Regions from separate parts of the Desulfovibrio diazotrophicus genome, predicted to be linked through region 1. Evidence: riboswitches for the same ligand, from Rfam matches in the RefSeq annotation. Region 1 holds a riboswitch; the other holds the start of a gene.
The links. A riboswitch is a leader RNA that binds a small molecule or an ion and turns the genes downstream of it on or off. The one in region 1 is predicted to bind cobalamin.
Positions count from the first base shown of each region.

Region 2: linked by a shared signal. The riboswitch ahead of J7I12_RS09075 (sirohydrochlorin cobaltochelatase) and the one ahead of metE (5-methyltetrahydropteroyltriglutamate--homocysteine S-methyltransferase) in region 1 are both predicted to bind cobalamin.

Region 1 covers NZ_OX346397.1:1,333,967-1,341,576, forward strand. The annotation lists gene J7I12_RS05750 (hypothetical protein) at 1-762, shown strand, start outside; gene J7I12_RS05755 (tetratricopeptide repeat protein) at 772-2,217, shown strand; cobalamin riboswitch at 2,496-2,729, shown strand; gene metE (5-methyltetrahydropteroyltriglutamate--homocysteine S-methyltransferase) at 2,886-5,153, shown strand; gene J7I12_RS05765 (ABC transporter substrate-binding protein) at 5,863-7,032, shown strand; gene J7I12_RS05770 (branched-chain amino acid ABC transporter permease) at 7,144-7,610, shown strand, end outside.
Region 2 covers NZ_OX346397.1:2,098,074-2,105,683, forward strand. The annotation lists gene def (peptide deformylase) at 1-250, shown strand, start outside; gene fmt (methionyl-tRNA formyltransferase) at 223-1,215, shown strand; gene J7I12_RS09065 (DUF116 domain-containing protein) at 1,429-2,292, shown strand; gene J7I12_RS09070 (RsmB/NOP family class I SAM-dependent RNA methyltransferase) at 2,292-3,680, shown strand; gene J7I12_RS09075 (sirohydrochlorin cobaltochelatase) at 3,810-4,724, opposite strand; cobalamin riboswitch at 4,759-4,960, opposite strand; gene J7I12_RS09080 (30S ribosomal protein S1) at 5,249-6,964, shown strand; gene J7I12_RS09085 (helix-turn-helix domain-containing protein) at 7,126-7,610, shown strand, end outside.

The DNA.
Region 1 (7,610 bases):
GGTTCCTATGGCTACAATCTGGACAGTCTCAAAAAGCCCTGGACCTGGCTTCTGGAAGGCAAAATCTCCTGGCGCGACCTGCTGGGCCCCGTGCTGCCGCGCTCCCTGGGCGGCTTCCGTGATGACCGCTACGGCATCATGGCCCAGCAGACCGACGATGGCTTCGGCTCTGACGGCTCCTGGTACTACACGGGCGAAATCACCGGGCAGAAACGCCCCTTTGACTACCGTTTTGAAGACACGCTCAAGCAGGTGCGCTACGGCATCAAGGCCTTTGCGCCTTCGCCGCCCCTCAAGGACAGCCGCGATGTGGGCGGCATCAGCACGGCCCATCTGGACGCCTTTGCCGAAATCTACTGCCGGCTCAAAGCCCGCGGCATCGCCACCTACGTCTTCATCGCGCCCCTCTCGATAACGGCTCTGGACGCCCTGCGCGCCCGCGAGGAGGATTACCCCCACCTTTTCCGCCTGCGCGACGCCCTGCTGGCCCGCGGCATCGAAGTCATGGACTTTACAGACCCGCGCACCTTTGCCGCCACGGACTGCGAATTTGTGGACGGCTTCCACGGCGGCGAGGTGGTCTACGCCCGCATTCTGCGGGATATGGCCGATCGCTGGTCCAGCCTGCTGGCCTATGTGGATATGGACAAGATCAACGCCGTCATCCGCGACTGGCGCGGCCATGCTCTGGTGCCGGACCCTCGCCTTACGGACCGGCCCGAGGTGGACTTTATGCGTTCTGACTGCCCCAAACGGCGCTAGAGACACGCCATGCGGTTGCTCCATCACGCTACGAAGGACCACCTGCCGGTTACGGCTCTGGTCTTGACCGTTGCCCTGACCGCCGCCCTGGTCATGACCCCGCACGCCGCTCCGGCGCTGACCGCGCCCGCTGTCGCCCAGCCCACACTGGCCTCCCCGGCCGTGCCCGCGCCCCGCGCGCCCGCAACCGCCGCCCCTGGCGCTCCCGCCACGCCGCAAAGGGCAAACGTCGCCACGCCCACGGCTCCCGACGCGCCCGGTCAGACAGCCCCGGCCGCCGTATCCGGCCCCACTGCGCCCCGCGCCGTGGCCCTGCAAACCCCGACCCAGCCCACAAGACCCAAGGGCACCAAAAAGCGCTCCCAGGGACGAAAGCAGAACAAAGCCGCCGCTGCCGCCGCGGGCACAGCGGGAGCCGTGGGCGCGGGCGCTCAGGTCAAAGAACCCAAAGAGGCCCCCGCCACCCCAGCCCAAAAGGCCGTACAGGCCTATGCCGAAGGCGACTACGCCACGGCCCGCCGCATCTGGGAAAATCTGGCCGCCGCCGGCGACGGTCTGGCCATGAACAATCTTGGCGTCCTCTACGATCAGGGACAGGGAGTGGAACCGGATACAGGCCGCGCCCTGCACTGGTTTGCGCAGTCCGCCAAAACCGGCGATCCCGCAGGCATGAGCAACTACGGTCGCGTGCTGGAACAGGGGCGGGGCATTCCCGCCAATCCCGAAGAAGCCGCCCGCTGGTTTGACCTGGCCGCCCGCAAGGGCCAGCCCGTGGCCCAGTACAATCTGGGCATGCTTTACGAACTGGGACGCGGCGTGCCCAAAGACCTCAAGGCTGCCGCAGCCTGGTACAGCCGGGCGGCGGCCCAGCAGCAGACCGAGGCCCTTTCCCGACTCGGTCAGTTCTATCGCGCGGGGCTGGGGGTGCCCCAAAACCGTATGCGGGCCACCCTCCTGCTCTACGCCGCAGCCATGCAGGGCGAGGCCGGGGCCGTGCGCGCCCTGGAGGAAATGGCCGCTGAAGAGCCTGCGCGCCCGGCCGCCGTACTTTTTGGCCTGCGCCTGGACGCCACAGACCGCCCGACCGTACGCGACGCCCTGCGCCGCGCGGGCGCAACACCCAAACGCGAAGACGACGCCCATATCTGCGATATCTACGCCGCCGAACGGGTGGCCCCCGGCGCGTCGCAGCTGGCCGTATGCTATGGCCCCGGCGACCCGGCCCCCCTGGGTTTTCTGGAGCTGGACTACCTGGCCCCCAACAAAAAAACCGCCAGACAGATTGTCAGCATGGTCAGCCAACGCATGGGACAGCCCTCGGCCAGCGAAGGGGAGGACGCCCAGCTCTGGAACCTGGGCACGGTGGTGGTGGCCACCCGCTACGAACCCGCCCGCCGGCTCATGAGCCTCATGTACATGGTGCCCAAAGTCTACCACCTGACCCGGCAGGACTGACGCCTTTGCCAGAGTCGGACTCGCCCCACGAGGGCCAACCGGCAGCGCCCACGCGCAGCCCCTGCCAAAACCCCGCCCGATTCTGCGACCCCAGCTAGAGCATTTAACACTTGAAATGCTCGCTTACGGCAGGCAAAAGCCAGCCTTCTCGCATTTCGTGGCAAGGATTTTCAAGAAAATCCTTGCAGAGCAGTTAGCTCATTTCATTCGCTAACTGCTCTCGCCGCCCCGGACAAACGCTGCGCCGGGGCAGATCACGCTTGACAACAGCGCGCCAAAACTATATCAATTTATCCGGATATTGTGATAAGAAACGGAAAACGGTGCAAATCCGTTGCGGGCGCGCCACTGTAACCGGCACACCCCGCGCCGCGCCACTGCTGCCTGCCGGCGGGAAGGAGCGACGCTTCCGCGCACGCGGCGCCCTCGGCGTCACCCGCGCGGAATGCGCACGGCCAAATGCCGTGCGCCGGGGCCGGAAGCCAGGAGACGCCTTGTCACATGGCCGCCTGGGCTTGTCGCGCCCCGGCGGCGCGGCAGCACTGTCTCGCGTACAGGCACGAGCCCCCGCCCGCGAAAAGGGTTTTTCGCGGGTCTGCGTGACGTGGACTGCCTTTCACCGCCGCGTGGGCCGCACGGCCCCCGCCGCAAGTCTGAAAGGATCTTCCATGCGAACCCACATCCTCGGTTTTCCCTCCATCGGCAAAGCGCGTGAACTCAAACGCGCCCTGGAATCCTTCTGGCAAGGCCAGTCGGACGCCGCAGCCCTTGACGCCGTACGTCGCGACCTGGAAGCCCGCCATTGGGGCATCCAGCAGGCCGCCGGGCTGGATATGGTAGTCTGCGGCGATTTTTCGTTCTATGACCGCATGCTGGACACGACCCTCATGCTCGGCGCCCTGCCCGCCCGCTTTGCGCCCTGCGCGGAGGACGCGCCCTTGGACCGCTACTTCGCCCTGGCGCGCGGCCACGCGGGACGCAACCTTCCGGCTCTGGAAATGACCAAGTGGTTTGACACCAACTACCACTACCTGACCCCGGAACTGGAAGCTGATACCCCCTGGACGCCGGGCGCGCACCCCGTGCTGGAATCCGTGCGCCGGGCCCGCGCGCTGGGTTTCACGCCCAAGGCGGCCCTTATCGGCCCCTTTACCTGGCTGGCTTTGGGCAAGGCACGGCAGGGCACGGACCCCTGGGCCCTGCTGGAACGCATTTTGCCCGTCTATGCGGCGCTGCTGCGGCAACTGGCCCCGCTCTGCCCCTTGATCCAGGTGGAGGAACCCGTGCTCTGCACGGAACTTCTGCCCGCACGCGCCGCCGATCTTTTCAAGAACGCCTACGCCGCACTCAACACCGCCGCGCCGGACAAAATCCTGCTGACCACCTACTTCGGCCCCCTGACCCGCCACCTGCCCCTGGCCCTGGGCAGCGGCTGCGCCGCCCTGCACCTGGACCTGACGCGCGGCCCCGGCCAGCTGGAACCCGTGCTGGCCGGCCTGCCCGAAAACATGACCCTCTCCCTAGGCCTGGTGGACGGCCGCAACATCTGGAAGACCGATTACGCCCGCGCCGCCGCCCCGCTGGAACGGGTCGCAAGCGCCTTGGGACCGGAGCGCGTGCTGCTGGGCTCCTCCTGCTCACTGCTGCACTGCCCCGTGGACGCCACGGACGAAATGGCTCTGCCCCCGCAGGTGCGCGACCGGCTGGCCTTTGCTGTGCAGAAGTGCACGGAACTTTCTGAGCTTAAAGCCGTGGCCGTGGGCCGGGGCGCAGATCTGCTGGCGGCCAACGCCGCCGTGCTGCGGCAATGGCGGGCACATCCCGAAGCCGTATTGCCCGCCGTGCGGGAACGGGCCGCCGCCGTGACTCCGGACATGCTGCGCCGGGCCGCGCCCGCACCGGAACGCCGCGCGGCGCAGGCGGCCTGGCTCAGGCTGCCCCTTCTGCCCACCACCACCATCGGATCCTTTCCGCAGACTGCCGCTATCCGCCAGACGCGCCGGGCCTGGAAACGGGGAGAAATAAACCCAGAGGCTTACGAGGCCGCCATCCGCGCCGAAATCGCCCACTGCATCCGCAAACAGGAAGAACTGGGCCTGGACGTACTGGTGCACGGCGAGGCGGAACGCAACGACATGGTGGAATACTTCGGCCAACAGTTAGGGGGCTTCTGCTTTACCCAGAACGGCTGGGTGCAGAGCTACGGCAGCCGCTGCGTTAAACCGCCGGTTATCTACGGCGACATCTACCGCAAGGCTCCCATGACTGTGAGCTGGTCCACCTACGCCCAGTCCCTGACCAGCAAGCCCATGAAGGGCATGCTCACCGGCCCCGTGACCATTCTGTGCTGGAGTTTTGTGCGCGACGACCTGCCCCGTGACCAGGTCTGCCGCCAGATAGCCCTGGCCCTGCGCGACGAGGTGGCCGACCTGGAGGCGGCGGGCATCCGAATCATCCAGATCGACGAGGCCGCCTTGCGGGAAGGCATGCCCGGCAACAGCGCCGACGCCGCAGTCTACCTGCAATGGGCCGTGGACGCCTTTCTGCTGGCTTCGTGCGGCGCGGCCCCGGCCACCCAGATCCACAGTCACATGTGCTACAGCGAGTTCAACGCCATTTTGCCGGCCATTGCCCGCATGGATGCGGACGTCATCAGCATCGAATCCAGCCGCAGCGGCATGGAACTGCTGGACGCCTTTGCCCGCTACGACTACAGAAACCAAGTGGGCCCTGGCGTGTACGACATCCACAGCCCGCGCGTGCCGGACACGGAAGAAATAGCTGGTCTGCTGCGTCTTGCCCTGCGCCACATCCCCAAAGAGCGGCTCTGGGTCAATCCGGATTGCGGGCTCAAGACCCGCCGCTGGGAAGAAGCCTGGCCCGCCCTGCAGCACATGGTGGCCGCCGCGCGGCAAGTGCGGGCGGAACTGGGTTGAAGCCCCGCGGGCTCAGAAAAGCTACCGTTCCGTAAAGAATTATATCTTCTATACTATGTTGATATAAATCAATAAAATAACAAAGCAGCCCTTTCCCGGCCGTACAGCTCTGTTAAAATCGACATTTATGTCGTTTGTTTCAGACAAGCGTGCCGAAGAACACCACGTCCCGCCCCATGCCGTCCTACCCGGCCTGTGGCGGGACGTCTTTTTTACGCTTCTTCCCTCTACAGATACGCCACAAGCGTTGCTGTGGGGCAGGTCCAAATTTTTTTGCCGCCTCCCCAGTCGGAAGCCGGATTTTTTCCGAACAGCCGCCAGGTGCGCTCTGCGCAGCCCTTCCCCGGCACGCAGGCCCAAACCGCCACGCCGGCGGCCCCAAGGGGCCTGCATCCTCTCCGCCCAAGCCTTTCAGGGCTGCGCTGTACGTAGAAAAAAACCCGAAACGCATCCAGTTCCTCCCCAGAAAAATTGACTTGCATTGCGCTTTATGACAAAAGAAAAGGACACTTGTTTCTGGCATATTTCCAACTTTTCGGTAGACTTTCTTGAGGCGAAGTTACCAAAATGTGTTTTTTGGCAAGGGCTGGCAGACAATTTCTTTAATTTTTTTCCGTAGTTATTAGTTCGGAATACTTTTTGCTGTAGGCTGTCTTGTGGTAGGGAATACTGTTTATACCGTGTCCGTCAAAACAATCGGGAGGCCTTCATGAAGTTGTTGCAAGTTGCCACTGCCTGCGCCCTGTCCCTGTTTGTGGGGCATGCGGCCATTGCCGCAGAAGCGCCCATCAAAATCGGTTTCCCCATCCCCCTCACGGGTGAAATCCCCAAGGTGGGCGAGGGCTCCAAGTACGCCGCCGAAATGCTGAAGGAAGAAATCAACGCCAAAGGCGGCCTGCAGGTGGGCGACAAGAAGTACCCCCTGGATTTCATTTACGAAGACAATGAATCCAAACCCGAATCAGCCGTCAACGTCACCCTTAAGCTCATTGAGCGTGACAAGGTGCTGGCCATTGTGGGCCCGCAGTCCTCCCGGCAGGCCGTGCCCGCCGGCGGCGTGGCCAACGACGAGGAAGTGCCCCTGATCACCCCCTGGTCCACCAACCCGGAAGCCACCAAAGACCGCCCCTGGGTCTTCCGCGGAGCCTTCCTTGATCCCTTCCAGGCTCCGGTGGCCGTGGACTTTGCCTCCAAGACCTTCAAGGCCAAAAAGGCCGCCGTGGTCTTTGAGGTTTCCAACGACTACTCCAAAGGTCTGGCCGACAACTTCAAGGAAGCCTTTGAAAAGGTGCACGGCAAGGGCTCTGTGGTGGCTATGGAATCCCACGGCCCCAAGGACCAGGACTTTTCCGCCCAGCTCACCAAGGTCATCGCGGCCAAGCCCGATTTCATCTTTGTGCCGGAGAACTACAGCTTCGCGGCCCTCATTGTGCCGCAGGCTCGTGACCTGGGCTACAAGGGCCCCTTCATGGGCTCCGACGCCTGGGGTTCGGCCGAGCTCTTTAACCTCTGCGGCAAAGACTGTGTGGGCCAGTACTTCTCCACCCACTACACGGCTGAAGGAGCTACGGGCAAGACCAAGGAATTTATCGACAAATACCAGGCTAAATACGGCTATGTGCCGGACGATGTGGCCGCCCTTACCTGGGATTCCATTAATATCGTGCTCAACGCCATCCAGCAGGCCGGCAAGATTGACCCGGACCTGAAAAAAGAGCGTAAGATCATCCGCGACAACATGGCCAACATGGCCAAATTCGACGGCATCACCGGCAGCATGAAGTTTGACGCCAACCGCGACCCCATCAAGTGCGCGGTTATCGTGCGCGTAACGGACAAAGGCTCCTTTGCCTTTGTGGAATCGGTCTGCCCCAAATAACCTTTCAGCCAGCACTCAAGCGCGGCCCGCCCCGGCGGGCCGCGCTGCATTGCAACGGCGGGGGCCCCCTGCCGCACCGCCGCTTCCAACCGCCAGTCCAATGGGGATGCCATGGATTTTCTGCTGCAACAAATGCTCAACGCCCTGCAGTGGGGCAGCTTTTATGCCCTCATCGCCTTGGGCTACACGCTGGTGTACGGCGTACTGCGCCTCATCAACTTCGCCCACGGCGACATCTTTATGGTAGGCGCGTATATTTCCTTCTTCGTCGCCACCTATCTGCTCTCACCGGCCATAGGCCTCTCCAAGCCCGTCACCCTGTGGCTGACCATTGTGCTGACCATGCTGCTCACGGCCCTGGTGGGCGTCACTCTGGAGCGCATCGCCTACCGGCCCCTGCGGCGCAAGGGGGCGCACCGCCTGTATGTGGTCATCACGGCCCTCATGTGCGGTCTGATTCTGGAAAACGGCAACCTGGCCCTTCTGGGCGCCACCAAGCGCAAGCTGCCCGATCTGGTGGATAAGGTCGTCTACTCCATCGGGCCCCTGGTGGTCACCAACCTCAAGCTCTGGGTCAT
Region 2 (7,610 bases), 760 kb from region 1:
CGAAGGCTGCCTTTCCGTGCCCATGAATTACCGGGCCGACGTCAAACGCATGAGCAAGGTGCACCTGACCGCCACAGACCTGGATGGCAAGCGCATTGAAGAAGACCTGGAAGATTTTCCCGCCATTGTGCTGCAGCACGAATACGACCACCTGGACGGCATCCTGTTTATCGACAAAATCAGCCGCCTGCGGCGCAGCCTTTACGACAGCAAGGTAAAAAAGTGGCTCAAGCGCAAAACTGCCGCCTAGTGTTCATGGGCACGCCGGACTTTGCCGTGCCCACCCTGCGCCGTCTGGCCGTCTGGCCGCGCGGCAGCCTCGTCGCCGTCTACACCCAGCCGGACAGGCCCGCCGGGCGCGGCCACAAGCTCAGCATGCCGCCCGTCAAAAGCGCGGCCCTGGAACTGGGTCTGCCCGTCGAACAACCGGAAAGTTTTAAGGATCCCGCCGCCGTGGCCCGTCTGGCCGCCTACGCCCCGGACGTGCTGGTAGTGGCCGCCTACGGCCTGCTGTTGCCCCAGTCTGTGCTGGATCTGCCCCGTCTCGCCCCCCTTAACGTGCACGCCTCCCTTTTGCCCCGCTGGCGCGGGGCAGCGCCCATCCAGCGCGCCATTATGGAGGACTGGCAGCCCGATGCCCGCACAGGCGTTTCCATCATGCGTGTGGTGCGCCAACTGGACGCCGGTCCGGTATACGCCAGCGCCTCCCTGCCCCTCAATGACCACACTGCAGGCAGCCTACACGACGCCTTGGCCCAACTGGGCGCAGACCTCCTGCCCCAGGTGCTGGACGCCCTGCTGGAAGGCCGCGCCACAGCGGAGGAACAGGATGCCGGCCGCGTCACCTACGCCGCCAAAATGGGCAAACAGGATTCCGTCATTACCTGGAACCGCCCGGCGGTGCAGGTGCACGCCCATATCCGCGGGGTCACGCCCTGGCCCGGCGCGCGCGTAGTCCTGCACTTCAGCGGTCAGGACAAAACTTTTCCCTGCACTCTGGCTCCGGGCAGGTTGGCCGAGCCCTGCCCCGGCGTCAGCCCCGGCACGCTCGACCATGCGGATGACACGCTGCGCGTGGCCTGCGCCGACCGTTGGTACGCCTTGGGCGCGCTGCGTCCCCAGGGCCGCAAGACCATGTCCGCCCGCGACTTTGTCAATGGCGCGTTGCGCGGCCTGCGGCCCGGACCCTGCGGCTTGGTGGAACAGGGGGAATAAAAAATCTGCCTCCGGCTGTGCCGGGAGGCGCGGCTCCGGCATTCCGCTTTCGGGCGCGTGGCGGCAATGTGGGGCATTTTTTCTTCTGTACAGGGTACGTCAGCGGATTTTTCTGGAAAGAGAAAATTTTTTGCGGGGTGGGGCGTAGGCGAGGTTCGCGTTTTTCCAGCGAGCGCTCCCGCAGCCTCTTTTTCCCGCGCTGGATGAGGGTCTATGGCGTTTCTGCGCAAGTCTCCGTATTCCTTGCCGCCGGCGCAGTACGGCGGCGCGCGCAAGCGGGTCTTCATCGGGCTCATGTTGGGTTCGTGTCTGTTGCTGTGCCTGGCGCTGGCAGTGTTTTTGATTTTGCCCTGGACGGGGTTTCTGGGGGTGCGGCACTGGCTGCCGGCAGTGAGCGTCAGCGTGGCGGCGGCGGCCATGCTGGCGGTTTTGGGGCTGTGCCTGAGCCTGGTTTTTCATATCTATACGGGGCGGCCTTTGCCGGGCGGCGGCGGCGTGCGGCACATGACGGTGCGGCTGTTTTTTCCGCTCATGGAGATGCTGGCCAAGCTGGTGGGTCTGGACCGGGCGGCGGTGCGGCGGTCGTTTGTCAAGGTCAACAACGAAATGGTGCTGGCGGCGCGCGAACCGGTGCGGCCGGAGCAACTGCTGGTGCTCTTGCCCCACTGTCTGCAGCGCAGCGCCTGCCCACACCGGTTGATGCACAATGCGGACCACTGCCGCCGCTGCGGGGCCTGCCCGGTAGGGGCGCTGCTGGACCTGCGCGACGCCTACGGGGTGCGGCTAGCCATTGCCACGGGCGGCACCATTGCCCGGCGCATCGTGGTCCAGGCCCGGCCGCGCTGCATTATTGCCGTGGCCTGCGAACGCGACCTGACCTCCGGCATTCAGGACAGTTACCCTGTCCCTGTGTTTGGCGTGCTTAACGAGCGGCCCCACGGCCCCTGCCTGGACACTTTGGCGCCGCTGGACGCCATTGAGGCCGCCATCAGGCTGTTTCTGGGGCTGGGCCCTGCGCCGGGCCGGATGGTTGCCGGGTCTGTGGCGGCGGCAGGCAGCGCGCCGGGGAGCAAATAATGGGTTTTCCAAAAGGGTTCGGCAAGTTGCGGGTTACGGCCCGCAATGCGGCTTTGCGGACTTTGCTGCTGACGGACGCGGGTATGCCCGTGCAGGCGGCCCTGGATATGGCCTTAGGTGCGGCCCCGCACGCCCCTGCGGGACAGGCTGGCAGTGCAGCCTTTGGCACGGCTTTGGCGGCGCGGGACCGGCATTTGTGCGCAGAACTGGCTTACGGCTGTCTGCGGGCGGAAATCCGCATTGATTATGTGCTGGGACGGGTATTGCCCAGGCCAGGAGGTCTGCCGCGCCCCTTGCGGCACATTTTGGCTTTGGGGGTCTATGGACTGCTGCTGCAGGACAGAACGCCCCCCCACGCCGTGCTGCACGAGGCCGTGGAACAGGCGCGGACCCTGTACGGACCACGGCTGGCCGGTCTGACCAACGCCGCGTTGCGTTCCGTGCAGCGCTTGGGAGAAGCCCCGCGCCATGAGGATTTTTACCGTCAGGGGGCGGCGGACCCGCTGGGCGCGCTGGCCCTGTTCTGCGCGGCTCCGGACTGGCTGGCCCGGCTCTGGGCGCGGGCCTATGGCGAAGCGGACGCGGCCCTGTTGTTGCGGCGTTCCTGCGGCCGCCCCTGGAGTGGACTGCGGGTCAATGCCCGCCGCCCTGAAGGCGCCGCCTTGCTGACGGCCTTGCGCGCCCTGCCCGGCGCGGCGGCCGTGGGCGATTGGGGCGTGGCCTTGGGGCCGGGGGAGCTGCCGGAAAGCGTGATGGATCGGCCGTTAGCCCACTGGCAGGCCCAGGGGGCGCTTTCGTTTCAGTCCGCAGGGTCGCAGCGCGTCCTTGCGGCCTTGGACCTGTACGCGCTGGAGGGCCCGGTGTGGGACATGTGCGCGGGCTACGGCGGCAAAACTGCGGCTTTGCTGGAGCGCGGCGTGGCCGTGGGCCTTTGTACGGACAGCAGCTTCGGGCGACTGCGGGCCCTGCCGGGGCACTGCGCTCGTCTGGGTCTGCACCTGCCGTCCGTGTGCCTGCCGCCCGTGTGCCTAGCGGACGCCGCGCGTCCGCCCCTGGCCCGCTGGCCCGGCTCTGTGCTGCTGGACGCGCCCTGTTCCGGCCTGGGCGTGCTGGCCCGTCGGCCGGACATCCGGCGTCGGGGGCCGGAGCGCCTGGCGGCGCTGACCGCCCTGCAAGGCCGGTTACTGGAGCGGGCAGCTGCCTTGCTGGAGCCTGGCCGCTGCCTGGCCTACATCACCTGCACCCTCAACCCCGACGAAAACGAGGGGGTCGTGGCAGGCCTGTTGCGGCAACATCCCGACCTGCGCCTGGAACAGCGCTGGCAGACCCCTCACGACCATCCTTGGCTGGAAGGCATGTTTGGCGCGCTGCTGCGGCGGCGGGCATAGGGCGAATACTTTGCGGGGGAGGGGACTTTTTTACTAAAAAGCGTCCCCTCCCCCGCACGTTCTTCCTCGCAAAAACTTTCCCCTGCCGCAAGGCGGGGGAAAGTTTTTGCAGGGTGCAGAAAGGATTTGTTACTGCTTTCTGGGTTCCTTGGTCAGGTCGTCGGAGGCGCTTTTGGCGTGCTGCACCAGCAGGGCGCGGGCGCCGGGCACCTGGCCCAGACCCTTAAGGTTGGCGGTCACCTTGAAGCCCGCGGCCTTGAGCTGAGAGGCCCAGGAATCGGCTTCGTCTCCGGCCAGGTCGTTGCGGGCATGGTCGCCGGCCACCAGCATGAGCGGCGCGATGACCACAGACTTGACCTTGGCGGCCTTAAGTTCTTTGAGCAGGTCGTCGAAGCTGCGTTCGCCTTCTACTGTGGCCATGAAAACATGTTTGTCCTGGTTGTGGAACAGGGCGCGCACGCCTTCAAAGGTCAGGCCGGCGCGGCCGTGTTCCTGGCCGTGCCCCATGAGGACAAGGGCGGCGTTTTTGCCGCGCAGGGCCTTGGTGTCCTCAAGAATGGCGGAGGCCAAGGCCTGGGCGTCGGCTTCAGATTCAAGCATGGGGCGGCCCAGATAGACGGCCTCAAAACGGCCGGGATTTTTTTGCAGGTCAATGAGCACGGCGCGTTCCAGAGCGGAAAATTCTTCGCCGGCCATGACGTGCAGGGACTGCACGCGCACTACTTTTACGCCGTCTTTGGCGAGTTTGGCGAGGCCGTCGCTGATGCCGCCCACAGGGCGGCCCTGAGCGGCGATTTTTTTGCGGATGATCTGCGAGGTATAGGCCCAGACCACAGGCTGGCCGGGGAAGGCCTGTTTAAACTCCTGGTCCACGGCCTGCATGGCGGGCAGGGCTTCGGGCACGCTGGTGCCGAAGGCCACCAGCAGAACGCCCTGCTGGGGCGCGTCGGCGGCGTGGGGCGCGGCGGGCGCGGCCAGGGCCGCAAGGAGCAGGAGCAGAAGCAGGAACAGACGGGAGCCCGCAAAGGGCGAAAAACGCGGCATGGCAACCTCCTCAATGGCGCGTTGACAGGTTGAAAAAGGGCATAAACGCCCAGCGGGTATTCGGACTTGAGGGGTTGGCCTCGGCTTCGCCTTCACCGCTTGCGCGACTGGCTGTCGCGCGCCTGCCGGGCTGCCCGACGGACGCGAAGAAGCCTTGTACCCTCTTACCGCAGCGCGACTGTTTCCGATTTGCACGGAATTCCCCGCAGCGCAAAACAGACCGTCTTTGCCGAAACATTTCAGCAAGGACGGCGCAATGCCGGGGCGCATGGCGCCGCATAAACGCGCCCGCGCCCGCCTGACGGACGGCCGCGGGCGGCAGCCTTCCGGGCACTACAGGCGTGACTGTTCTTACCGCAGAGGATACCAGGCCGGGGCAAAAGTCAAGGCCGGCGGCCTGCGCTGGAGCCGTTTTTTTGGCTTCCTGTGCCCATTTGCGCGGATTTTCCCTTGTTCTTTTGGTAAAATCCTGCTACTAAGTCAACCTCCCTGGTTGGGGGAAATCATGTTTGGAGGCTGGACATATGGCAGGTTTGGAAACCGGGCACGACAGCGAAATCAATTTCGAAAGCGCCCTTGAAAACTATCTCAATCCCGATTTTGGCGACCTTGAGGAAGGCTCCATCACCAAGGGCGAGATTGTCCGCGTGGACGACGACACGGTGCTGGTGGACGTGAACTTCAAGTCCGAGGGGCAGATCCCCGCGGCAGAGTTCCGCGATCCCGCCGGCAACATGACCGTCAAGGTGGGCGACAAGGTGGACGTCTATGTGGTTCGCAAGAACGAAAACGACGGCACCATCACCCTTTCCTTTGAGAAGGCCAAGCGCATGCAGGTCTTTGACCAGCTCGAGGCCGTACAGGAGACCAACAAGGTCATCAAAGGCCACATTGTGCGCCGCATCAAGGGCGGCTACACGGTGGATATCGGCGGGGTGGAGGCGTTTTTGCCCGGTTCGCATGTGGACCTGCGCCCGGTGCCCGATATGGACGCCCTGGTCAACCAGGAGTTCGAGTTCCGCGTGCTCAAGATCAACCGTCGCCGCAGCAACGTCATTGTTTCGCGGCGCGTGCTGCTTGAGGAAGAGCGCGACTCCAAGCGGCAGGAGCTGCTGCGCACCCTGGCCGAAGGCCAGATTGTGCAGGGCAAGGCTAAAAACATCACCGAATATGGCGTGTTTGTGGACCTGGGCGGTCTGGACGGCCTGCTGCACATCACGGACATGAGCTGGAAGCGCATCCGCCATCCCAAGGAAATGATCACCATCGGTCAGGATCTGACCCTCAAGGTGCTTTCCTTTGACCGTGAAACCAACAAAGTTTCTCTGGGCCTCAAACAGCTGGTGCCCGATCCGTGGCAGGACATCTCCGCCCGCTTCCCCGAAGGGGCCAAATGCACCGGCAAGGTCACCAATCTGGTGGACTACGGCGCTTTTGTGGAACTGGAGCCCGGCGTGGAAGGCCTGGTGCACATCTCTGAAATGTCCTGGACGCGCAAGCTGCGTCATCCTTCCCAGATGGTCCACACCGGCGACGAGGTGGACGTGGTCATTCTGGGCGTGGACGGCGACAAAAAACGCATCAGCCTCGGCATGAAGCAGGTGCGGCCCAACCCCTGGGAACTGGTGGCCGAAAAGTACCCCGAAGGCACCATCCTTGAGGGCGTCATCAAGAACATTACCGAATTCGGCATGTTCATCGGCATTGAGGACGGCATCGACGGCCTCATCCACGTTTCCGACATTTCCTGGACCAAAAAGGTGCGCCACCCCAACGAGCTGTACAAGGTGGGCGACACCGTGCAGGCCAAGGTGCTGACCGTGGATCAGGAAAACGAAAAGTTCACCCTGGGCGTCAAGCAGCTGGTGGACGACCCCTGGGGCCATGTGCCCAACACCTACCCTGTGGGCTGCACGGTCAAGGGCATTGTGACCAACATCACCGACTTCGGCCTGTTTGTGGAGGTTGAAGAAGGCATTGAAGGCTTGGTGCACGTTTCCGAGCTTTCCAGCAAAAAAGTCAAGTCGCCTGCTGAAATGTACAAGGAAGGCCAGGAAATTCAGGCCAAGGTCATCCATGTGAGCGCCGAAGAGCGCCGCCTGGGGCTTTCCATTAAGCAGATCAAGGACGAGGACGACCGCCGCAAGCCCAAGGAATTCCATTCCGGACCGCAGGAAGCGGGCCAGAGCCTGGGCGATCTGCTCAAGCAGAAGTTTGAAGAAAGCGAAAACAACAGCTAGACCGCAGCGGCGCGCCACCGGCGTGCCACCGGTGCAGAACATATCCAAGAGGCGCGCCACCGGCGCGCCTCTTGGCATACCCCCCCTTTCTTCATCTTTTTTCCCGCCCCGCGCGCCCCGCGCGCCCGTCGCAACTACAGCCAACGCCGCAGGAGGTCTGCATGTCCCCCCACACCATCGGTTCCCGCATCAGGGTTTTTCGTGAAGAGCGCGAGATGGACCTGCCCACCCTGGCCCAGCATACGGGCTTGGCCGAAGCGTATCTGGAAAAGCTGGAAAACAATGCCATCTACCCTTGTATCGGCCCCCTGCAAAAGGTGGCTCGTGCTCTGGGCGTGCGGCTGGGCACCTTTTTGGACGACCAGTTCAGCCGCGACCCCATTGTGAGCAGCATCCAGAATGAAGGCGAGGCCGATGAGGCCCTGCATACCGGACGCATTCCCCGGCCCAGTTATGTCTATCACGCCTTGGGCAAGGGCAAGAACGACCGTAATATGGAGCCCTTCCACATCCGTATTTTTCCGGACGGCGGTGAGCGCAAGACGACCTCGCACGAAGGCGAGGAATTTATTCTGGTGCTCAAGGGTCAGCTTCTGGTGGTGTACGGACGCGAAGCCCATATGCTCAAGCCCGGCGAAACCATCTA